Regions from separate parts of the Streptomyces sp. NBC_01390 genome, predicted to be linked through region 3. Evidence: riboswitches for the same ligand, from Rfam matches in the RefSeq annotation. Region 3 holds a riboswitch; each other region holds the start of a gene.
The links. A riboswitch is a leader RNA that binds a small molecule or an ion and turns the genes downstream of it on or off. The one in region 3 is predicted to bind cyclic di-AMP.
Positions count from the first base shown of each region.

Region 1: linked by a shared signal. The riboswitch ahead of OG241_RS30285 (M23 family metallopeptidase) and the one ahead of OG241_RS35465 (NlpC/P60 family protein) in region 3 are both predicted to bind cyclic di-AMP.
Region 2: linked by a shared signal. The riboswitch ahead of OG241_RS05525 (C40 family peptidase) and the one ahead of OG241_RS35465 (NlpC/P60 family protein) in region 3 are both predicted to bind cyclic di-AMP.
Region 4: linked by a shared signal. The riboswitch ahead of OG241_RS34175 (transglycosylase family protein) and the one ahead of OG241_RS35465 (NlpC/P60 family protein) in region 3 are both predicted to bind cyclic di-AMP.

Region 1 covers NZ_CP109551.1:6,701,942-6,707,159, reverse strand. Annotated here, with positions in the region: gene OG241_RS30290 (aldo/keto reductase) at 1-852, opposite strand, end outside; gene OG241_RS30285 (M23 family metallopeptidase) at 992-2,053, opposite strand; cyclic di-AMP (ydaO/yuaA leader) riboswitch at 2,065-2,222, opposite strand; tRNA gene OG241_RS30280 (tRNA-Met) at 2,560-2,633, opposite strand; gene OG241_RS30275 (dihydrofolate reductase family protein) at 2,722-3,861, opposite strand; gene OG241_RS30270 (MarR family winged helix-turn-helix transcriptional regulator) at 3,974-4,507, shown strand; gene ribA (GTP cyclohydrolase II) at 4,649-5,218, shown strand, end outside.
Region 2 covers NZ_CP109551.1:1,296,444-1,301,661, reverse strand. Annotated here, with positions in the region: gene OG241_RS05545 (8-amino-7-oxononanoate synthase) at 248-1,375, shown strand; gene OG241_RS05540 (DUF397 domain-containing protein) at 1,454-1,678, opposite strand; gene OG241_RS05535 (helix-turn-helix domain-containing protein) at 1,688-2,545, opposite strand; gene OG241_RS05530 (ATP-binding protein) at 2,758-3,219, shown strand; gene OG241_RS05525 (C40 family peptidase) at 3,331-3,807, opposite strand; cyclic di-AMP (ydaO/yuaA leader) riboswitch at 3,811-3,990, opposite strand; gene OG241_RS05520 (hypothetical protein) at 4,373-4,681, opposite strand; gene OG241_RS05515 (ATP-dependent Clp protease proteolytic subunit) at 4,689-5,218, opposite strand, start outside.
Region 3 covers NZ_CP109551.1:7,862,551-7,867,768, forward strand. Annotated here, with positions in the region: gene OG241_RS35455 (helix-turn-helix domain-containing protein) at 1-1,270, opposite strand, end outside; gene OG241_RS35460 (TnsA-like heteromeric transposase endonuclease subunit) at 1,336-2,088, opposite strand; gene OG241_RS35465 (NlpC/P60 family protein) at 2,308-3,510, opposite strand; cyclic di-AMP (ydaO/yuaA leader) riboswitch at 3,518-3,675, opposite strand; gene pcrA (DNA helicase PcrA) at 4,001-5,218, shown strand, end outside.
Region 4 covers NZ_CP109551.1:7,562,619-7,567,836, reverse strand. Annotated here, with positions in the region: gene eno (phosphopyruvate hydratase) at 1-896, opposite strand, end outside; gene OG241_RS34175 (transglycosylase family protein) at 1,246-1,980, opposite strand; cyclic di-AMP (ydaO/yuaA leader) riboswitch at 1,984-2,155, opposite strand; gene OG241_RS34170 (transglycosylase family protein) at 2,339-3,358, opposite strand; gene OG241_RS34165 (cytochrome P450) at 3,521-4,822, opposite strand; gene OG241_RS34160 (hypothetical protein) at 4,920-5,218, opposite strand, start outside.

The DNA.
Region 1 (5,218 bases), 1.2 Mb from region 3:
GGCGGACGCGATCGGGGCCGCCACCGTCGGCTGGGCGGCCAGCCAGGCCAGGGCGACCGTCGCGACCTCCGCTCCCCGTGCCTCCGCGACGGCGTCCAGCGCGGCCAGGACCTTCCGGCCGCGCTCCGACTCCAGGTGCTGGGCGGCGCCCCCGGCACGCGGGCTGTCGACCGCCGTACCGGCGCGGTACTTGCCCGTGAGGAAGCCGGAGGCCAGCGCGTAGTACGGGACGGCGGCAAGACCCGTACGGGAGGCGATGTCGCGCCGCGGGCCCTCGTAGGTGTCGCGTGAGACCAGGTTGTAGTGGGGCTGGATGGCCACGTACTTGGCCAGGCCCTCACGGTCGGAGAAGTCCAGCGAGTCCTGGAGCCGCTCGGGCGAGAGGTTGGAGGCGGCGATGTACCGCACCTTGCCCGCGGTCACCAGTTCGTCGAGGGCGCCGATGATCTCCTCGACGGGCACCTCGGGCTGGTCGAAGTGCGTGAAGTACAGGTCGATGTGGTCGGTGCCGAGGCGGCGCAGGGAGGCGTCGGCGGCGGCCTTGATGTTGCCGCCGGAGAGGCCGGGATACTCGGGGTGCTGGCTGACCTTCGTGGCGACCACGATGTCCGAGCGGTTGCCCCGCGCCTTCAGCCAGTTGCCGATGATCGTCTCGGACTCGCCGCCCTTGTTGCCGTCGACCCAGGCCGAGTAGACGTCGGCGGTGTCGATGAAGTTGCCGCCGGCCGCGGCGTAGGCGTCGAGCACCTCGAAGGATTGCGTCTCGTCGGCGGTCCAGCCGAAGACGTTGCCACCGAGGGCGAGCGGGAAGACTTCCAGGTCCGATGAGCCGAGCTTGCGAAGAGCAGTCATGCTCGTCGTCAACGCCCGCCACGGAGGCCCCCATTCCGTCCGGTTCACGAAGACTGTGTGAACGACGCACAGCAAGAGGCCGGGGAAAGTGCCTCCCCGGCCTCTAGGATGCGGCTTCTACTGCTCTACGGCTTCGGCTCTACGGGTTGAGGCCCATGCTCCGCAGCCACGCCATCGGGTCGATGCCGGCACTGTCCGAGCTGCTGGTGTGCACCTCCAGGTGGAGGTGGGCCCCGGTGACGTTGCCGGTGGCGCCGACGCGGCCGATGACGTCACCCGTGGCGACCTTCTGGCCGACGCTGACGTTGATCGACGACTGGTGGGCGAACCACAGCTCGGTGCCGTCGTCGAGGGTGAGGATGGTGCGGTAGCCGTACGAGCCGCTCCAGCCCGCCTCGGTGACCGTGCCGCTGTGGATGGCCTTGATCGGCGTACCGGTGGGCGCAGCGAAGTCGAGGCCGGTGTGGTAGCCGGAGGACCACAGCGAGCCGGCCTGACCGAACGTCCCGGTGATCGTGTACGAGGAGGTCGGCAGCGTGTACTGCTTGGCGAGCGTGGCGAGACGCGCGGCCTCCACCTTCGCCGCCGCGGCCTCCGCGATCTTCTTCTTCTCGGCGGCGACCTTGGCCGCGGCCTCCCGCTTCACCTTGGCGGCCTCGGCGGCGGCCTTCCTCGCGGCGGCGTCCTGGGCGGCCTGCTGGACCTTGGCCTCGGCCTGGTCCTTCTGCTGCTCGGCCTGGAGGATGATGCGGCTGCGCAGGGCCTCGCCGGCGTCGCTGGTGCCCTGCTCGGTCTCCTCGGGAGTCACGCCGACGCTGCTGAGCGCGGTGGCGGAGCCCTTGGGCTCGTCGTCCGAGTCGTGCGTGAAGGGCGAGCCGACCGAGGGCAGGTCGGGGATGGAGATGGAGACCGGCGGCTTGCCGCTCTGCGCGGTGGCCATGCCGGCCCCGCCGACAGCGGCTATGACGCCGACGCCGAGAACGGTGGAGCTGCGGGCGAGCCCTCCGCCGCGCTGCTTGCCGACGCGGTGCCGGCCGCGAACAGGGCGGGTGGAGTCCGCGCTGGGATTCCACTCCTCCCAGGGGCCCTCGTCGGTGCGGTAGCTGCCGAAGCCGAAGGTCGGGATCTTCCCGTCCTCGGTCTCGCTGCTGCGCCGGTTCGGCACGGAGGGGGCTTCTGGGGCGGGCGGGTTTGACGCCACGTGGGCGTGCTCCTTTCCTTCCTTCTCGCCTACCGGGTTAGCTGACGGGTTCGGAGCAGGAAGGTCTCCTACGCGCGTATACCGGCCGTGTTGCCACGGAGGCGGACGAGCGATTCACCCCAAGTTGGTGGTTCCCCGGTTCCCTTGCGGGATTAGGCACTTGCGCACGGAGCCGACTCTTGTGACGGCTGGGACTACCGCGCTGCGTTATCGAACGTTAATAGACCTGGACACCGGATTCCAAGCTGTTCCCGTTGATCGTTAATCCTTTTCCCGAGGACTTTCTGGGTCACCACCGGTGAAAATCGGGCGAGTTGACCATGCCGTAAGTGACTGCCGAGTTTTGACGGAGTGTCAGATGTTATGCGGAACGAGATCGTTCACTCACCCTTGGTGACAGGCGATGACAGCCGACCTTCGACGCGATCGACGCGGGCACAAACGACTCAGGGAACGACTCAGGGCCGGAAAGCCACTTTCGTGGTTTTCCGGCCCTGGGCCTTCAGTAGCGGGGACAGGATTTGAACCTGCGACCTCTGGGTTATGAGCCCAGCGAGCTACCGAGCTGCTCCACCCCGCGCCGCTGAACACAACTATACGCCATCCGCGGGACCTCGATCACCAGCCTCGGTCGGGGTCCGGTGCCCGGGCCCCGCGGAAGCGGCACGTCAGCCGGGCAGGTGGGCGTTGGGGGCCTTGGCCCGCTCCGCGAACTCGGGGAGTACGACGACCTCGACGCCCTCCCCGGAGAGCAGCCCGTTCCCGTCCGCCGCCACCACGAAGGTGTCCGGCTCACGCCAGGCGGTGACCACCCGGCGGACGCCCGCGTCGAGGATCAGCCGGGCGCAGGGGGCGGGGCGGGAGGCTCGGCGGGCACAGGGCTCCAGGCTGCTGTAGACGGTGGCCGTCCGGAGCCGGGGGTCGGCCGGGTCGAGCTTCGCGAGCGCGGACTCCTCGGCGTGCACGACCGGGTCGCCGCCCTCCCGGGAGTGCCCGCGCGCCAGTTCCGTACCGTCGGCGGCCACCACCACCGCCCCCACGCTGAACGCCGTTCGCGACGGCGGACACAGCTGGGCCAGTTCGCACGCCAGTGCCAGCCAGTGCCGGTCGGCGGCGGAGGCGAGCGGGCCGGCGCCGGGGGCCGTGGGCTCGTACCGCATCAGGACGACGTCCTCGATACGGCGCGTCTCCGTGAGCCGGAGCCGGCCGCCCTGGTAGCCGCCGGGGCCGAAGAGACGGGGGGCGTCGGGGTCGCCGACGAAGAGGGGCGCGAGGACGAGCTGGAGTTCGTCGGCGAGGCCCTGCCGGAGAAGCTGGGTGTGGACGGTGCCACCACCCTCGACCATGAGGCGCCGGACACCCCGTACGTCATGCAGGTGTTCGAGCAGGGCTCGCCAGTCGAGCGCGCCGGGGCCCAGGGCCACGATGTCGACATCGGCGCCGAGGCCGGCCCGCCGGGCCTGTTCGGCACCCTTGTCCGTCGTGTACACGGCCTTCTCGCCACCCGTGTGCCAGAAGTTGGCGGCCGGGTCCAGCTCCCCCGATCCGCTCACGGTCACCTTGAGCGGATACTCGGGCTTTCCGGCCGCCAGCCGCGCGGCCCGCCGCTCGGGCGAGTTGACCAGGAGACGCGGGTTGTCGGCGCGGATGGTGCCGGCGCCGATGAGGATGGCGTCGCTGGCCGCCCGTACCTCGTCGACGCGGTCGAAGTCGGCGGGGCTGGAGAGCAGCAGCCGCTCGGGGCCGGTGTCGTCCAGGTAGCCGTCGAGAGAGACGGCGGCGGACAACAGGACGTGCGGGAGGGGCATGGGGCACTCTCTTCTTGTACCAGTGAGCTCGTGACCGGCGAGCTCTTGACCGGCGAGCTCTTCTTGACCGGGCGAGCTTGGTTCAAGTTTTAAACAAACCTACACTGGTGTCATGACGACCCGCTGGCTCACCCTCGAGGAGCAGCGCGCGTGGCGCGCGTACGTCGCGGCCTCCCTGCTTCTGGAGGACGCGCTCGACCGGCAGCTCCAGCAGGACGCCGGGATGCCGCACCTCTATTACACGATCCTGGCGTATCTCTCCGAGACGCCCGAGCGGCGGCTGCGCATGACCGATCTCGCCGAGAAGCTGAAGATCACGCGCAGTCGGCTGACGTACGCGGTGGCCAGGCTGGAGAAGGACGGTCACGTACGGCGCGAGGCCTGCAAGTGGGACAAGCGGGGGACGGTCGCCGCGTTGACCGAGGAGGGCATGGCGGTGCTGGAGCGCACCGCACCGGGGCATGTCGCCACGGTCCGCGCCGCCCTCTTCGACCATCTGACCCCGGAGCAGGTGGGCCAGCTGGAGGAGATCGGTACGCGGATCGAGCGGGCGCTCCAGGGGGACGGGACGGAGTCGGCGCCGGAAGGCCTGCCCTGGCTGCGCAGGTCGTCGCCGTCGTGCGACTCCGGCGACTCCGGTGCATGAGGGCTGTCACAATTCCATTGCTTTAACTTTGAAGCATGGGGTAGGGTCACTCTTCGTACAAGGATCTGCTTCAAATCTGAAGCAAGGCTGCTGAGCAGGAGCAGGTCCGGAGGATCGATCGGACCGACCCGGGAGCCCCGCATGCCCGACTTCACCGCCGCCACCCAGCGCTCCCGTGTCCGGGTACCGCTCCGCTTCCACGACGGTTACAGCGTCGACACCGAGCTGGTCACCTTCCACGGCCTGACCGACGGCCAGGAGCACGTGGCGGTCGTCCTCGGCGAACCGAAGCCCGGCACCACCCCGCTGGTCCGGCTGCACTCCGAGTGCCTCACGGGTGACGTCTTCGGCTCGGCCCGCTGCGACTGCGGCCCGCAGCTGCGCGAGGCCGTCGAGCGCATCGCCGAGCGCGGCGGCGTCCTGCTCTACCTCCGCCAGGAGGGTCGGGGCATCGGCCTCTACAACAAGCTCGACGCGTACGCCCTCCAGGACCAGGGCCTCGACACCTACGCCGCGAACGCCGCGCTGGGTCTCCCCGAGGACGCCCGCGACTACACGGCGGCGGCCCAGATGCTCCAGGCCCTGGGCATCGACTCGCTGGACCTCCTCTCCAACAACCCGGACAAGGCCAACCAGCTCCGGGCCCTGGGCATGGACGTCCACGACCGCGTCCCCACCGGCGTCTTCACCACCCCGGACAACGTCCGCTAC
Region 2 (5,218 bases), 6.6 Mb from region 3:
CCCGATCAAATCAGTACATCAAGAGGAACCCCAAGACCCTCGTGGCGGCTCGTGACGTGCTCGACAAGCTGCTTCCCTGGACGCGGCCGTGAGAGACGATCTTCGGCATCGGGTGTCATACGGCCTCTGACCTGGTCTTTTTCCTTGCTTGATAAAACCGGCTGTGGGTATTGCCACATCCTGGGTGTCAGAGGGTCCGGCTAGGGTCTGTCCACTGCCTACAAACACGTAGCTGCCCGGAGGACTCATGGCGTTCGGCTGGATCGACGAGCAGGCCGAGGCGCGCCGCCGCGCCGGGCTCGTACGGACCCTGCGGCCCCGCCCCGCCGACTCCCCGCTCCTCGACCTCGCGAGCAACGACTATCTGGGCCTGGCCCGCCACCCCGAGGTCACCGAGGGCGCGGCCCGGGCCGCCCGGCGCTGGGGCGGCGGGGCCACCGGCTCGCGGCTCGTCACGGGCAGTACCGAACTGCACGCGGAACTCGAACGCGAACTGGCCGAATTCTGCGGCTTCGAGGCCGCCCTGGTCTTCTCCTCCGGCTACGCGGCCAACCTCGCCGCTGTCACCGCGCTCGCACCGCACGGCTCCCTCGTCGTCTCGGACGCGGGCAATCACGCCTCGCTGATCGACGGCTGCCGCCTCGCCCGGGGGACGACCCAGGTCGTCGGGCACGCCGACCCGGACGCCTTCCGCAAGGCACTCGGCACCCACACCGGGCCGGCCGTCGCCGTGTCCGACACGGTCTTCTCGGTCGACGGGGACGCCGCACCGCTGGCCGAACTCGCCGCCGCCTGCCGGGAGTTCGGTGCGGGAATGGTCGTCGACGACGCCCACGGGCTGGGAGTCCTGGGCGAGGGCGGGCAGGGGTCGGCCTTCGCGGCCGGACTGGCGGGCGCGCCGGACGTCGTCGTGACGGTCACGCTGTCCAAGTCGCTCGGCAGCCAGGGGGGTGCGGTGCTGGGGCCCGCCCGGGTGATCGAACACCTCGTCAACGCGGCCCGGACGTTCATCTTCGACACCGGTCTCGCGCCCGCCGCGGCGGGCGCGGCCCTCGCGGCCCTCACCCTGCTGCGCCGCGAGCCCGAACGGGCCGCCCGGGCGCGTGCGGTGGCGCGTGAGCTGCACACCCGGCTGACGGCGGAGGGGCTGTCGGCGGTCCGGCCGGACGCGGCCGTGGTATCCGTGCGCGCACCGTCCCCGGAGGGGGCCGTGCGGTGGGCGGCCGACTGCCGGGCCGCCGGAGTGGGCGTGGGCTGCTTCCGCCCGCCGTCCGTGCCCGACGGGGTGTCCCGGCTGCGGCTGACCGCCCGCGCGGACCTGGCCGAGGAACAGATCGCGCGGGCGGTACAGGTGATCGGCGAGAACCGACCGTAGACGCGGAGATCCACAGTGCCGTTGATCAGTGACACGCGACCATGAGTCGGCGGACCGCGGCCGTGTGTCGTAGGGCGATCACCGGAACGCGGTGAGGAATCCCTGCCAGCTCTCGGGGGAGAAGAGCAGGACGGGCCCGGTGGCGTTCTTGGAGTCGCGTACGGCGAGCGGTCCGGCCGGGACATCGGTGTCCGGACGGGCCGTCTCCACACAGTTGTTCGCGCCGGTGCTGTAGCTGCTGCGCAGCCATCGCACACCGGGCGGTTCGACGACGGACGGTACGTTCCGAGGCAGTGCGGTCATGGTGCCTCCTCACACGCCGTAATGCAGACCGGCGATGAAATCCAACGAGTCCTCGGGCGAAAGGGCGTGGATCTGAAGGGTGTTGAAGGCCTCGCTGTAGGCCCGGAGGTCTTCTTTCCGTTCGAGGTAGAGGCTACTCATCATCTGGTCGAGAACAACCACATCCAAGTCAGAAGTGCTCGGAAAGGAGAAGATAACGAAAGGCCCGGTAATACCGATATACGCCCCTGCGGTGAACGGCAGGATCTGCAGCCGCACTTGAGGCAGTTGGGCCGCTTCCAAAAGCCACGCCAGCTGACGTGTCATCACCTCGGGTCCGCCCACCTCGCGGCGCAGCACCGCCTCGTCGAGGACCGCGCTCAGCTCCAGCGGCCGGTCCGAACGCAGCACGTCCTGCCGGGCCAGCCGCACCTCGACCAGCGCGTCGAGCCGCTTCTCTTCCAGGCCGTCCACCGCGGCCCGGGTCACCGCACGGGCGTACTCCCGGGTCTGCAGCAACCCCGGCACCACCGAGGTCTCCAGCGTGCGCATGGTGCCTGCCTGCGACTCCAGGCTGATGAAATCCCGGTAGGCGGGCGGCAGTACGCCACGGTAGGCATGCCACCAGTTGTGCCGGTCGCCGTCCTCGGTCCCCGCCAGTACGAGCAGCAGCTCACGCGACTCGCCCTCGGGAACGGCGTACGCGTCCAGAAGTAACCGGACGTCCGCCGGTTTCACGCCGCTCGCACCTGTCTCGATCCGGCTCACCTTCGACTGGTGCCAGCCCACCAGACGGGCCGCCTGACCGCTTGTGAGCCCGGCCCTGGCACGCAGCGCGCGCAGTTCGGCACCCAGCTTTCGGCGGCGCACCGCGGGACCGTACTGCATGGGCCACCCCTTACTCCTGATGAGCCGCCCGAATACGTTCTGGGGTCGCAGAGTTCACCGCTTCGAGCGACAGATATATGCATATCTTGGTGGATCGCACCCCGTGACCGGCGCCGGAATGGCAGTCTGGCGCGAAGCACCAGTCCGGGACCGTACTCGAATCAGCCGCTCCGTGTCGGGCCCCGGTCCTGTGGGAAAGGGACGACGTCGCCATGGCAGACCACCTGGAAGCATCCGTCACTCTGCCGAGCGATCCCGCCTCGGTCTCCGCCGCCCGCGCGTATGTCGCCAACGTGCTGGCGGAATGGGGCCTGCCGGGTGACTCCGAAGCCGCCGACAGCATCCGCCTGATCATCTCGGAACTCGCCACGAATGCCGTACAGCACACCTTCGGGTTGTCACCCACCTTCACGGTGGACATCGCCCTCGATCGTGACGAAAACCTGCGCATCGGGGTGACCGACAGCCACCCGCGTTTCCCCAAACGGCTGCCCGCCGCCGTGCAGCAGGACAACGGGCGCGGGATGGTCATCATCCGCTGGCTGACCGCCGAGTCGGGCGGCAAACTGCGGGTCCGCCCCACTCGGGAGGGCGGCAAGACGGTGTCGATCGAACTCCCGTGGACGGTCCCGGCCAGGCCTCCGGTGACCGCGGTCGGACAGCAGGAGCCGTGACGCCGCGCCGACGGGCTTCGGCGCGCTGTTCCCGCTGGAGGCGTCGCTGTCGCTGTGAACGGGGCCCGGGGCGGGCCGGCGGCTCCTGGCCGCCGGCCCACCCCGGGGAGGTCAGCTGACCCGGCCGTACCAGACGCTCTTCGTCCAGATCTTCTGGAGCTTCACGACATCCCCAGTCTTCGGGGAGTGCCAGATCTTTCCCTTCCCGGCGTAGATGCCCACGTGGTAGACGTTCGAGCCCGAGTGGAAGAAGACCAGGTCCCCGCCCCTGCGGCTCTTGGCGGAGATGTGCTTGGTCTTGTTGTACTGGGCCGCCGCCGTACGTGGCAGGGACTTGCCCGCCTTCTTGTACGAATACTGCGTCAGACCGGAGCAGTCGAACCTCTTCGGTCCCGCGGCGCCGTACTTGTACGCGGAGCCCTTCTTCGAAGCCGCGATCTGAAGTGCCTTCGTCGACGGTGCGACCGCCGCGGCGGCGTTGGTCGCGACACCGGGGATCACCAGGCTGCCGCCCACGGCGGCGAGGGTGAGAGCCGAGGCCGTACCGGCCCGGGTCATCAGCGACGGGACACGATTGAGCGCAGACATGCGCAACCCTTCGTCAGCCGCCTGTGAAGGATGACCTGTCGGATTCGGGCTGGCGAAGTTGCCCGGCCGCTGACGCGGCTTCACCCCAAGGGCTGCTCGGCCCGGTCATGGCGTGACCGTTCCGGCGACCCGTCGTGCTTGGGTCCTCCACTCCTGCCGATGCACATCTGTCGACCGGTCATCCAGGCGGCGGCAGGACTCGGCGTCCGCCCGGATCGCCCCGCCGCTTGTGGCGGGGGCTTGTCGTCAGGAAGGGATCTTGGCTCATGGAAGTGGGAAAATCCCAATGGAAACGGGGCTTTGTGGGGTTACTCACCGCTGGCCCGTTCGGGTGGACACCCGTACCCACGAAGGACTTTCGAGGGGGTCGCGCACCCTCGGACCAGGGGTTGAGCGGTCTCGATTCGGTTACGAACCGTGCGTGTCGCGCAAGTCGAGCGGGCCGGACGGGGGATCCGCGACTACTCCGAACGGGGGATGCCGCCTAGTCACTTCCCCATCCGTTCCGGACAGTCCGTCACCTGACGGATGAGCCCGCCTGATGCGGTCCCGTGGATGCGGCGCGTCAACCGGCGGGCTCACGAGGAACGGTGACGCGCGCCGTGCGGCGCTCCCCGTCCAGGACGCGCAGCGCACGCGCCAGCGTATGGGCGTGCACCTCGGCCTCGCCCCGCTGGTGCATCAGCTCCAGCGCGTCGCGCAACGCCACCGCCTTGGCGACGAGCGCCTGCGCGGCCCTCAGCCCGCGGTAGGTGTCGCCGTGATAGGCGGGATTGATACGGCCGAGCAGATCGGCCACTTCGAGGTAACGGTCGATCAACTCGCCCTCCGCGCGCGTCAGCGCGGGCAGCGGAGGAAGTTCGGGTGGAAGCATCGGCGGCTCACCTCGTACCGGGGGTGGGGTGCGACGACTTGCGGCTGGGCACGATCCGGTCCACCAGCCCGTATTCCAGAGCGGCCTGGGCGTCCAGGATCTTGTCCCGCTCGATGTCCGCGGCGACCCGCTCCGCGCTCTGGCCGGTGTGCCGTACGAGCAGTTCTTCCAGCAGGTTACGGACCCGGCCCAACTCCTGGGCCTGAATGGAGAGATCGCTCACCTGGCCGTGGACCGGCTCGGACAGCGAGGGCTGGTGGATCAGCACCCGGGCTCCCGGCAGCGCGCTGCGCTTGCCCGGCGTACCCGCGGCCAGCAGCACGGCCGCCGCGGAGGCCGCCTGCCCCAGGCAGACCGTCTCCACGTCGCAGGTGACGAACCGCATCGTGTCGTAGATCGCCGTCATCGCGCTGAACGAGCCGCCGGGGGAGTTGATGTACAGGGAGATGTCCCGGTCGGGCGCGAGGTACTCGAGATGCATGAACTGGGCCATCACGTCGTTCGCCGAGGTGTCGTCGACCGGCGTCCCGAGAAAGA
Region 3 (5,218 bases):
CCTCCGAGACCCACTCACGGATGATCTCCTCCACCTCGTGGATGAAGAAGAACGCGGCCTCCTCGACCGCCTCGCCGCGGCTGTGGACGTCGGGTCCCTTGTAGGCGGGCAGGTGCTGGATGAGTCCCTCCCGCAGGGTGCGGAAGAAGCGTTCGACGGTCGGCTTGTCGGTGGGTTTTTTCGGCTGGGCTGGCTGAATGGACATGCCCAGACGGGTGCAGACCCCGATGACATGCGCCGACATGAACGCCCGCCCGTGATCGATGACCAGCGTCTCCGGCGGACACAGCCCGCCGCCCGGCACGAGACCTTCCTCGGTGAACACCACCTCATCCCACAGACCGTGGTAGGGAGCCACCGCAGGCCGGACCGAGTCCACCAGCGGAGGGCAGACCGCCTCGAAGAGCACACCGGCGACATCGAGCGCTTTCGTGGAACAGCCGGTCACCCGCAGGCCGACGATGCAGCGCGAGAACAGGTCCTGGGCAACGGTGAGCTGGAGCGGAACCCACCGGCAGGTCACCGGTTCCATGGCATAGAGGTCCAGGTCCTGGGTGTCGAGCACGACGTACTCACCCGGTCGGGCAGCCCGTAGCCGCCCATAGACGCCCTGTGGCCTGTCTGCGATCGAACGGCGTGCCTTGGCACTGCCGGAGACCGCGTTCGTGCCCTTGGTCAACACGGCAAGCCGCGCGTAGGCCGTGCTCCGGGACGGAACAGCGACGACGCCCTTGCCGTACTGGCTGTTCAGCCGTTCCTCGACCCGCGACAGCAGCGCCGACCGAGTAGGGGTCGAGCTGGTCACCGACTCCGCCACCACGTGGCGGACCGCTTCCTCCCATCGGGGATCGACGCGTGAACTCCTTCCGGCGCGGGCGTCCACGAGCCCTGCATCGCCGCTTTCCCGGTAGGCGGTCACCCAACGCTGCAGCGTGCGAGGCGAAACACCCAGCTCAGCGGCTTTGGCCGCAGTCCGCTCCTTGAGCGGGAGATCGGGATCATATTCGGGCCGGGGCTCGACCGGCCGAGCACCGGCCGTGTGCCCGGACTGGTAGCCGCTGAGCACTTCGCGGACGTGCCCGGCGCGTTCCCGCAGCCGCTGACGCTGGTCGGCCGACAAGGACGCCAGCAGCAGGCCCACCCCGTCCGCGGCAGCCAACGCAGGCTCATCCATCGACCGGGCGCCGGCCGCCAGCTGCCCGAGCGGAACGGAACTGTACTCGCCCGTCCGCTCGTTACGGACCGTCGTCCGGAGCCCGTCGACGTCCACGACCTCGACGACGTCACCGCCGAAGAAGAGACGCACTCCCGGAAACAGGGACACCGCGTATGTATTCATGCCGCCACCCGAACCCGGCTTGCACGGTTCAGAGGAGTCCGCAGGTCAGCAACGAGCCGACCGGACCACACCAGGTGCAGGACGACCGGACGGACGATCTCGCACGAGTGCTGCCCGGCCAGCGCGGCCTCGACGGCACCGATGGTCGGCTGGCAGGCGGCAACCTCCAGCACACGCGGGACGAGCGAGGCTTCCACCAGCTCCCGGCGCCGGTAGCCAGCCAGGAACCGCACGTTCTCCACGACCGCATGCTCGGCCCCCGACCAGGTCTCATAGACCCAGCCGCGGCGCGAACACACCTGGCGTGTCCAGTCGAACTGCGCGATCACCTTGGGATCCCTCATGCGTGAGGGCGCCTTGACATCCACGACGGTCACCAGACCGTCGGCATGGACGAGGAACAGATCGGGAACATGACGGCGAACGCGGTCACCGTCCGGGCCGACCAATTGGAACGGCTGGGCCGCGATCTCCGTGACATCCGGCGCGAAATCGGCAAGCAGAATGCGGGCGAGCTCCAGCCGACTCTCGTAGGCCACGAGACGACCCGTTGTGGCGGCGTGGTACCAACCCGAGTAGTGCTTCCGGCCCCGGTACCAACGGAACTCGCGTACCGGCTGTCCGCCGGCCACCTCGTCCACCGGGACCCGGTCGAGTTCGGCCTCGACCAGCCGACCGTCGGCCCGCCGATAAGCCGCCTGAACCGTCCAGCTACCTGTCGCGTCCGCGACGCCTGGGTCAGTCCCCATGGCCGCCCCTTCGTGTCCGATGTCATCGACACCAGGACACTGGCAACCACCATGAGTAGCGTGGATGAGAAGCCGAGAAAACCAACGAGGTAGTGGACCCGTGCGGTAGAGCACGGCCAGGCTCCGGGCCTGGCCGTGGATCGAAGAGAGCGTTTCGACTGACAAGTTGACGACAAGTCACTCGGACAGCGACATCTCTAATCGGAACCTACATGGGCGTCAGGCCGGGCGCACCACGCTGTGGATCGCGGACTCGCCGTCGTAGAAGATCGACTCCTCACGGACGTACGCACCCGGCTTCGGCGCGTGGATCATCATGCCGTTGCCGATGTACAGGCCGACATGGCTGATGTCCTCGTAGAAGAAGACCAGGTCACCGGGTTGGATGTCGGAGAGCGAAACGGTTGTCCCGGCGTTCACCTGGTCGTAGGTGGTGCGCGGAAGGCTGACTCCGGCGGCCCGCCAGGCGGCCTGAGTGAGGCTCGAACAGTCGTACGAATCTGGCCCTGTCGCACCCCAGACGTACGGCTTGCCGACCTGTGCGCGTGCGAAGGCGAGGGCCTTCTCGGCCTTGCCGGCGTACGAGGAGGCGGGGACCGCGGGTGTGGAGGTGTCCGAGGCGCCGGTGCCCGGTGACTGCTGCGCCGCCGCTGCCGAGTCCTGCTGGCGTTGCTGCCCTGCGGCCTGCTGCTGCCGGGCGAGTTCCTGCGCCTGGCGGCGGGCGTCCGCCTGCTTCGCGCGTTCGATCGCCGCGAGCCGCAGTTTCTCCTCGGCGGTGAGGCGGGAGAGCAGTCGGCGGGCCTGTGCGAGCTTCGTCTGGACGGCGGTCTTCGTCGTCTGCAGGTCGTCCTGGGACTCCGTGAGCGACTCCAGGCTCGCGGTGGCCTCCCGGCGCTGCCGCGTCGTCTCGGCCTGCTGGGTGATGTAGTCGTCGACCGTGTCCTTCTGGCGGGCCGTCATACGGTCCATCAGCTGGTTCTGGTCGAAGTAGTCCTGCGGAGTGTCCGCCAGCAGGAACGTCGCCGTGTCGGGGGCGGCCGACCCGGTGCGGTACTGGGCCGCGGCGAAGGAACCCAGCTCCTCGCGCGCGTCGTTGAGCTTCTGGGTGCGCCGGGCCACGTCGTCCATCAGGGCGTCGACACGACCCTGCTGCTTTGCGGCCCTCTCCTTGGCGGCGTTGTACACGTCGGCGGCCGACTCGGCCTGGTGGTAGAGGTCGTCGACCTCCGCCTCGACCTCCTCCATGCTCGGCCGGTCGTCGGCCGAGGGCGCCGGGGACGTGGAGGGCCCCCCGGGCGCGGCGTTGGCGGTCTGGGTCAGCAGGGCTACGGAAGCGGTCAGGGCCGCCGTGGCGAAGGCGGGGGTCCGTATGCCTGCTACGCGCGTTCCCGTAGGGCGCGACTTGCGGTGCGACGACGCCAAGGGAGGCGACTCCTTCCATGTTCCGCCTACCGGGTTAGCTGTCGGGTTCGGGCGGGTGGTTCGGAAGGGTTGCCCTACGGTCCTTGCCCTGGAAGGCAGTCGGACCGATTCACCCCAAGTTCTCGGTGGGTCCCCGGCTCCTGCCGCACACGGCGGCACGATCGGACTCGGCGGGGGCCGCGCGGCCCGGCGATGTTCGCCGGTGGAGATCGAGCGGCCTTACGGCACGCTAACCAACGGGTGTGGCTTCTGTGAAGGTTGATGACCGCTATGCCCGATACTTATTTGTGACCTCGACCCTAAACGTGGCTTCATGGATTCGGTTCGGGGTGGTATCGGATGAATTGCCTGATCATGTGAATGGAGGACTGACCGAGGGCCCGCTGTTCGGGCGGACAAGTGCCGGCCACAGCTCGGGCCGGGCGGTGTTCGGCGGATGTTTTCGGGGTGGCAGCGGGTTGTCAGTGGGGGCGCCTAGACTCGGAGAGCGATGAGCAGCCTCTTTGACGACAGCTTCCTGGCGGACCTCCAGAGCCCTCGGGCCCACGCGGAGGAACCCCCGCCACCGCCCGAGGACGAGCATGCGCCGGAGTCCGTTCCGGACGATCTGTTCGGCGGGAAGTTCGACACGCCGCCGGACCGGGACGCGTACTACCGCGACGGCGCCCCGCGTCCCGTGGTGGACCCGGCAGCGCTCCTGGACGGGCTGAACGAGAACCAGCGCGCGGCCGTCGTGCACGCCGGCACCCCTCTGCTCATCGTGGCGGGCGCCGGCTCCGGCAAGACACGTGTGCTCACGCACCGCATCGCCCATCTGCTCGGTGAGCGAAGCGTCCACCCCGGCCAGATCCTCGCGATCACCTTCACCAACAAGGCCGCCGGTGAGATGAAGGAACGCGTCGAGCAACTCGTCGGCCCGCGCGCGAACGCGATGTGGGTGATGACCTTCCACAGCGCGTGCGTGCGGATTCTGCGGCGGGAGAGCAAGAGGCTCGGCTTCACCTCCTCCTTCTCGATCTACGACGCCGCCGACAGCAAGCGGCTGATGGCGCTCGTCTGCCGCGATCTGGACCTGGACCCCAAGCGCTTCCCGCCCAAGTCCTTCAGTGCGAAGATCTCCAACCTGAAGAACGAGCTGATCGACGAGGAGGACTTCGCCGCCCAGGCGAGCGACGGTTTCGAGAAGACCCTCGCCCAGGCGTACGCGATGTACCAGTCGCGGCTGCGTGAGGCCAACGCCCTCGACTTCGACGACCTGATCATGACGACGGTCAACCTGCTGCGCGCCTTCCCGGACGTCGCCGAGCACTACCGCCGTCGCTTCCGGCACGTCCTGGTCGACGAGTACCAGGACACCAACCACGCCCAGTACGCGCTCGTACGGGAACTCGTCGGAACCGCCGAGCACACCGGCGACGACGCCGACGTACCGCCCAGCGAGTACAACCTGCCTCCCGCCGAGCTGTGCGTCGTGGGAGACGCCGACCAGTCGATCTACGCCTTCCGGGGTGCGACGATCCGCAACATCCTCCAGTTCGAGGAGGACTACGCGGACGCGACGACGATCATGCTCGAACAGAACTACCGTTCGACGCAGACGATCCTGAGCGCCGCCAACGCGGTCATCGAGCGCAACGAGTCTCGCCGCCCCAAGAACCTGTGGACCAACGCGGGCGCGGGCGCGCGCATCACCGGCTATGTCGCCGAC
Region 4 (5,218 bases), 300 kb from region 3:
ATGGTCTTCCAGCCGGCCCAGTCGTCCTCGTACAGCGGGTCCTCGATGGAGATGAGCGGGTACGCGGAGACGAGCTCCTCGTAGTACTCGGTCATCTCGGCGGCCGTGCGGGACTTGCCCTCGAACTCGTACTTGCCGTCCTTGTAGAACTCGGACGCGGCGACGTCGAGCGCCAGGCCGATCTGCTCGCCGGGGACGTAGCCGGCCTGCTTGATGGCCTCGATGATGAGGTCGAGCGCGGCGCGGTTGGACTCCAGGTTCGGGGCGAAGCCGCCCTCGTCGCCGAGACCGGTGGACAGGCCCTTGGTCTTCAGCACCTTCTTGAGGGTGTGGTAGATCTCCGCGCCCCAACGCAGCGCCTCGGAGAAGGACTCCGCGCCGATCGGGGCGATCATGAACTCCTGGATGTCGACGTTGGAGTCCGCGTGGGATCCACCGTTGAGGATGTTCATCATCGGGACGGGCAGCAGGTGCGCGTTCGGGCCGCCGAGGTAGCGGAAGAGCGGCAGGTCGCTGGCCTCGGAGGCGGCGTGGGCGACGGCGAGGGAGACGCCGAGGATGGCGTTGGCGCCGAGGGAGCCCTTGTTGTCGGTGGCGTCCAGGTCGAACATGGCCTGGTCGATCAGGCGCTGCTCGGTGGCGTCGTAGCCGACGAGCTCCGGGCCGATCTGCTCGATGACGGCGAGGACGGCCTTCTCGACACCCTTGCCGAGGTAGCGGTTGGGGTCACCGTCGCGCAGCTCGATGGCCTCGAAGGCTCCGGTGGAGGCGCCGGACGGGACGGCGGCACGACCGGTGCTGCCGTCATCGAGGCCGACCTCGACCTCGACGGTGGGGTTGCCTCGCGAGTCGAGGATTTCCCGGGCTACGACGACGTCGATGGACGGCACGAGCATCTCCTTATGGAATGTGACGCGGGTACGCGGGGCTGCTGAGGCCTCGCGAGTACGGGGCCGCGGCGGCTCCGCGTTGATGAGCCTAACCGGCTCGGGGGGATCGGCCAGCCGTCCGACCACCCCATGGACGGAACACGAACGGAACCGAGGGTAAACATTGTTCCCCCAGGGAACAAAAAGCCCCGCTCCGGTGCGTACGGGGGAACACGCACCGGAGCGGGGAGCCCGTGGGGGACGGGGGGTGACCCGCACGAGGCCTTCACTCTGGAAGGCACGGCTGTGAGGGTCCTGTGGTTCACCTTCGGGCCGGCTGGGATCTGGGGGATGCACGGCCCGAAGGTGACCGGGATCAGCTGAGGTGCAGCTGCTGGCCCGGGAAGATGAAGTCGGCGTCGTCGATGATGTCCTTGTTCAGCTGGAACAGCTTCTGCCAGCCGCCCTTGACGTGGTGCGCCTGGGCGATCGCACTGAGGCTGTCGCCCTTGACGACCTTGTACTCGCCGTCGCCCTTCTTGACCTTCTTGCCGGTCGGGGTGGTGACGGTCTTCTTCGCGGCGGGCCGCTCCTGCGAACGGGAGGCCTGCTGGCTGTCGGTGGAGCGGGTGGAGGTCTCGCTCGACCCGCTGGAGCTGGAGCCGCTGGACGAGTTGTTGTTGCTCGTACCCGTGCTCGTGCCGCCGCCGTTGCTGCTGCTCGAACCGCCGTCGTAGGAGGCGCTGGACAGGCCCGTGCCGCAGACCGGCCAGGCACCCTTGCCCTGGCCCGCGAGGACCTTCTCGGCGATGGTTATCTGCTGGGACTTCGACGCCTGGTCGGCGGTGCCGGCGTACGCCGTGCCGCCGTACGCGGCCCAGGTCGAGGCGGAGAACTGCAGGCCGCCGTAGTAGCCGTTGCCGGTGTTGATGGACCAGTTGCCGCCGGACTCGCACTGGGCGACGGTGTCCCACTCGGCGGAGGTGGCGGCGGAGGCGGAGCCGGCCGCCAGCAGCGGAGCGGCGACAGCGGCACCGGTCACGCCGGCGATGGCGACGACGCGGGTGGCCTTGGACGGACGACGGTGCTTGCCCTTGCCGGAAAACAGCATGAAAGATCCCCTCACCGACGCCTGCGAGGTGAGCTGTCGGGTTCGGGCCGGTTGAGTTGCCCGGCCGTACGCCCCTGTCGGGCGGCGTACGGCTTCACCCCGAGCCGCTCCGGACAACTGCCCGGTGCGGCACCTACCTTGGGTCCCCCGCTCCTGCCTACGGCGCTTTACGCGACGACTGTTCCCGTTCGGCCGTTGGCAGGATTCGGCGTTGCGACCGGCGGGGCCCACTGTGGCGGGCGATGACGACCGTAAACAGCTGATCCGATGAAATACAAAGACGATCAGGGCTTCTGAGACCTATCTCTCACCGCATCGATAACGGACATTCAGCCCGAAACCAGGACGTGAACTCCGGTTAGTTTTGCCCGGGTTCGCTACCTACCGCAAGGATCTGACCGGGGAGAACGAGGCCCGAGCCCGAGTCAAGGAAGTCGTCGCTCCCGGCGGTGGGCTCGGCGGGCTTGGAGGGTTCGGGCTGCTCGCCGACGAGATCGATGGAGCCGGTGACATCCCAGAGGGCGTCCCCGATGCTCGCGGTGTACGACCCTTCGGCCTTGCCGCGGTGACGGCCGGTACCGGCAGAGGTCTCGGTACTGCCCGAACCACCCGTCTTTTCCGCCTTCTGGCCTGATTTGGCAGACTCTTCACCCTTTACGTCCCCTACGGGTGAACTGTCGCCCTTCTTCGAGCCGTTCGCGCCGGGCGACGAGTCGGAAGGGGACGGTGAGGTGGCCGACCCGGCGGAGTCACCGGCGCCGGAGGAGCCGGTCTTCACCCCGCCGGACGGCGTCGGGGACGGCGACGAGTCGGAGCCCCCGGTCAGGGCCGAGGAGCCGGTGGAGGGGGATCCCGAGGGCGTGGGCGACGCCGAAGTCGAGGAGGAGGAAGAGGAGTCCGACCCCGAGCCCGAGATCACTCCCAGACCCAGCCCCGAGACGTCACCCTTGTCCCCGTCGGTGTCGCCCCCGGCCACACCGGTGTCGACGTCGGCCGAGCCGGTGTCCTTGCCGAGCCCGGACAGCAGCGCGCAGGCCTCCCAGGCCCCGGCGCCCTGGTCGGCGAGGATCTTCTCGCCGACGGCGATCTGCTGGGAACGGCTGGCCTGGTCGGCGCTCGGAGCGTAGGACAGACCGCCGTACTTCTCCCAGTCCGCCTGGGTCAACTGGAGCCCGCCGTAGTACCCGTTGCCGGGGTTGGCACTCCAGGAGCCGCCGCTCTCGCACTCCGCGACCCTGTCCCAGGTGGTGCCACTGGCCGCGCTGGCGCCGGTTGCGCCGAGCAGCGGGATGGCGATGGCGGAGCCGGCGACGCCGGCCGAGACGAGCAGCGCCGGGGCCTGGCGGGGGCGACGGTGACGACCGTTCCCGGAGAGCATGCGGTTGCCTTTCACGAGACAGCGGGGACCAGTGCGACGCGTGATGCCGGGCATCGCACTGGTGCACGAACGTAGCCGCAGGCGATCACTTGTCACAAGTTCATGCCGCACAGATCACGTGAAGATCACATTGTTGAGGGAGCGTCACCTTCTCGTGATCTTCTACGGCGCCGCCGGCAAGGTTTGGCCGGATTCGCGCACCGGCGTGAACTCGACGGGCAGGGTGCGCAGTCCACGCATGATGAGCCCGCCCCGCCATCGCAACTCGGCCGTATCCACGGCGAGTCGCAGGTCAGGGAGGCGGGTGAGGAGGGTGGCAAGCGCGCTGCGGCCCTCCAGGCGGGCGAGCGGGGCACCGAGGCAGTAGTGGATGCCGTGGCCGTATCCGAGGTGCTGGTTGTCCCGGCGGCCGAGATCGAGGGTGTCGGGGTCGGCGAACCGCGCCGGGTCCCTGTTGGCGGCGGCGAGGACGACGAGGACGGGGTCGCCGGCCGCGATGTCCTGCCCGCCGATGCTGACCGGGCGAGTGGCGTAGCGCCAGGTGGCCAGCTCGACCGGGCCGTCGTAGCGCAGGAGTTCCTCGACACCCGTTTCGAGGACGGAGGAGTCCTCGTCGGCCAGGGACGCCTGGAGGCGGGCGCGTTGCTCGGGGTGGGTGAGAAGGGAGTGGACGCCGTTGCCGATCAGGTTGACAGTTGTCTCAAAACCGGCGAACAGCAGGATGAAACTCATGGCGACGACCTCGTTCTCCGTGAGGTGCTCACCCTCGTCGGAGGCGCGGATGAGTCCGGAGATGAGGTCCTCACCGGGCTCGGGCACGTCGGACAGCGCCTCGCGCTTGCGGTGGATCAGCTCCGCGAGATAGCTCCGCATCTTCTTCACCGACCGGGCGACCCCGCCCCGGGGCCCTCCCCCGTGCCGGATCATCATCCCGGCCCAGTCCCGGAAGTCGTCCTGGTCCTCGCGGGGTACGCCCAGCAGGTCGCAGATCGCGTAGATGGGCAGCGGGAAGGCGAACTCGTGGATGAGGTCGGCGGAGCCGCTCGCTGCGAACCGGTCGATCAGCTGATCGGTGAGTTCCTGGACGCGGGGCGCGAACTCGGCGACCCGGCGCGGGGTGAACGCCTTGGCGACGAGCCTCCGCAGCCTGGTGTGGTCCGGCGGATCGATGTTCAGCAGATGGGTCATCAACTCGGCCTTGCGCTCACCGGGGATACCGGTCTTGCCCTTGGCGTGCGCGGGCTCGTCGTGATGGGCGGGGTTCTTGGAGAGCCGGGGATCGGCGAGGGCCTGCTTGGCATCCCCGTACCGCGTGACCAGCCAGGCCTCGACCCCGCTGGGCAACCTGGTCCGGTGCACGGGCGCGTGCTCACGAAGCCAGGCGTAGGCGGGGTAGGGGTCGGTGGCGAACTCCCAGGTGAAGAGTTCGGGGGCCGGAGGCGTGGAGTGGGGCTGGTTGGTCACTCGTCGACGGTATCGGGAGGATCGGGGGGCTCCGGGAGCGCCTGCTCGCCAGCCGGGTGGCCACCCCGCCGGTCCCGCGCTGCCGGCACTCTGTTCATCATTCATCGAGTCCGTGCTTCTTAGAGAGACGGGCGATGAGGCGGGCGACACGGGCGTCGTCACGAGCATCGTCATGGGCGTCGTCACGAGCATCACCTGGGGCGTCGTTATCCGTCTCACGGCCGCCGTCGCGCGGCGAGCTGTCCGCTGCGGGCTCCCGCTGGTCGAAGCCCCTCCCGAACTCCCTGTCTCCGCGCAGCAGAAGCAGCAGTTCGGGCACTCTCGCCGGGTCTTTCGACTCGGACGCCATCCCCAGCCACCAGAGCCCCCGGTCACGAAGAACGGTCCCGAGCAGGT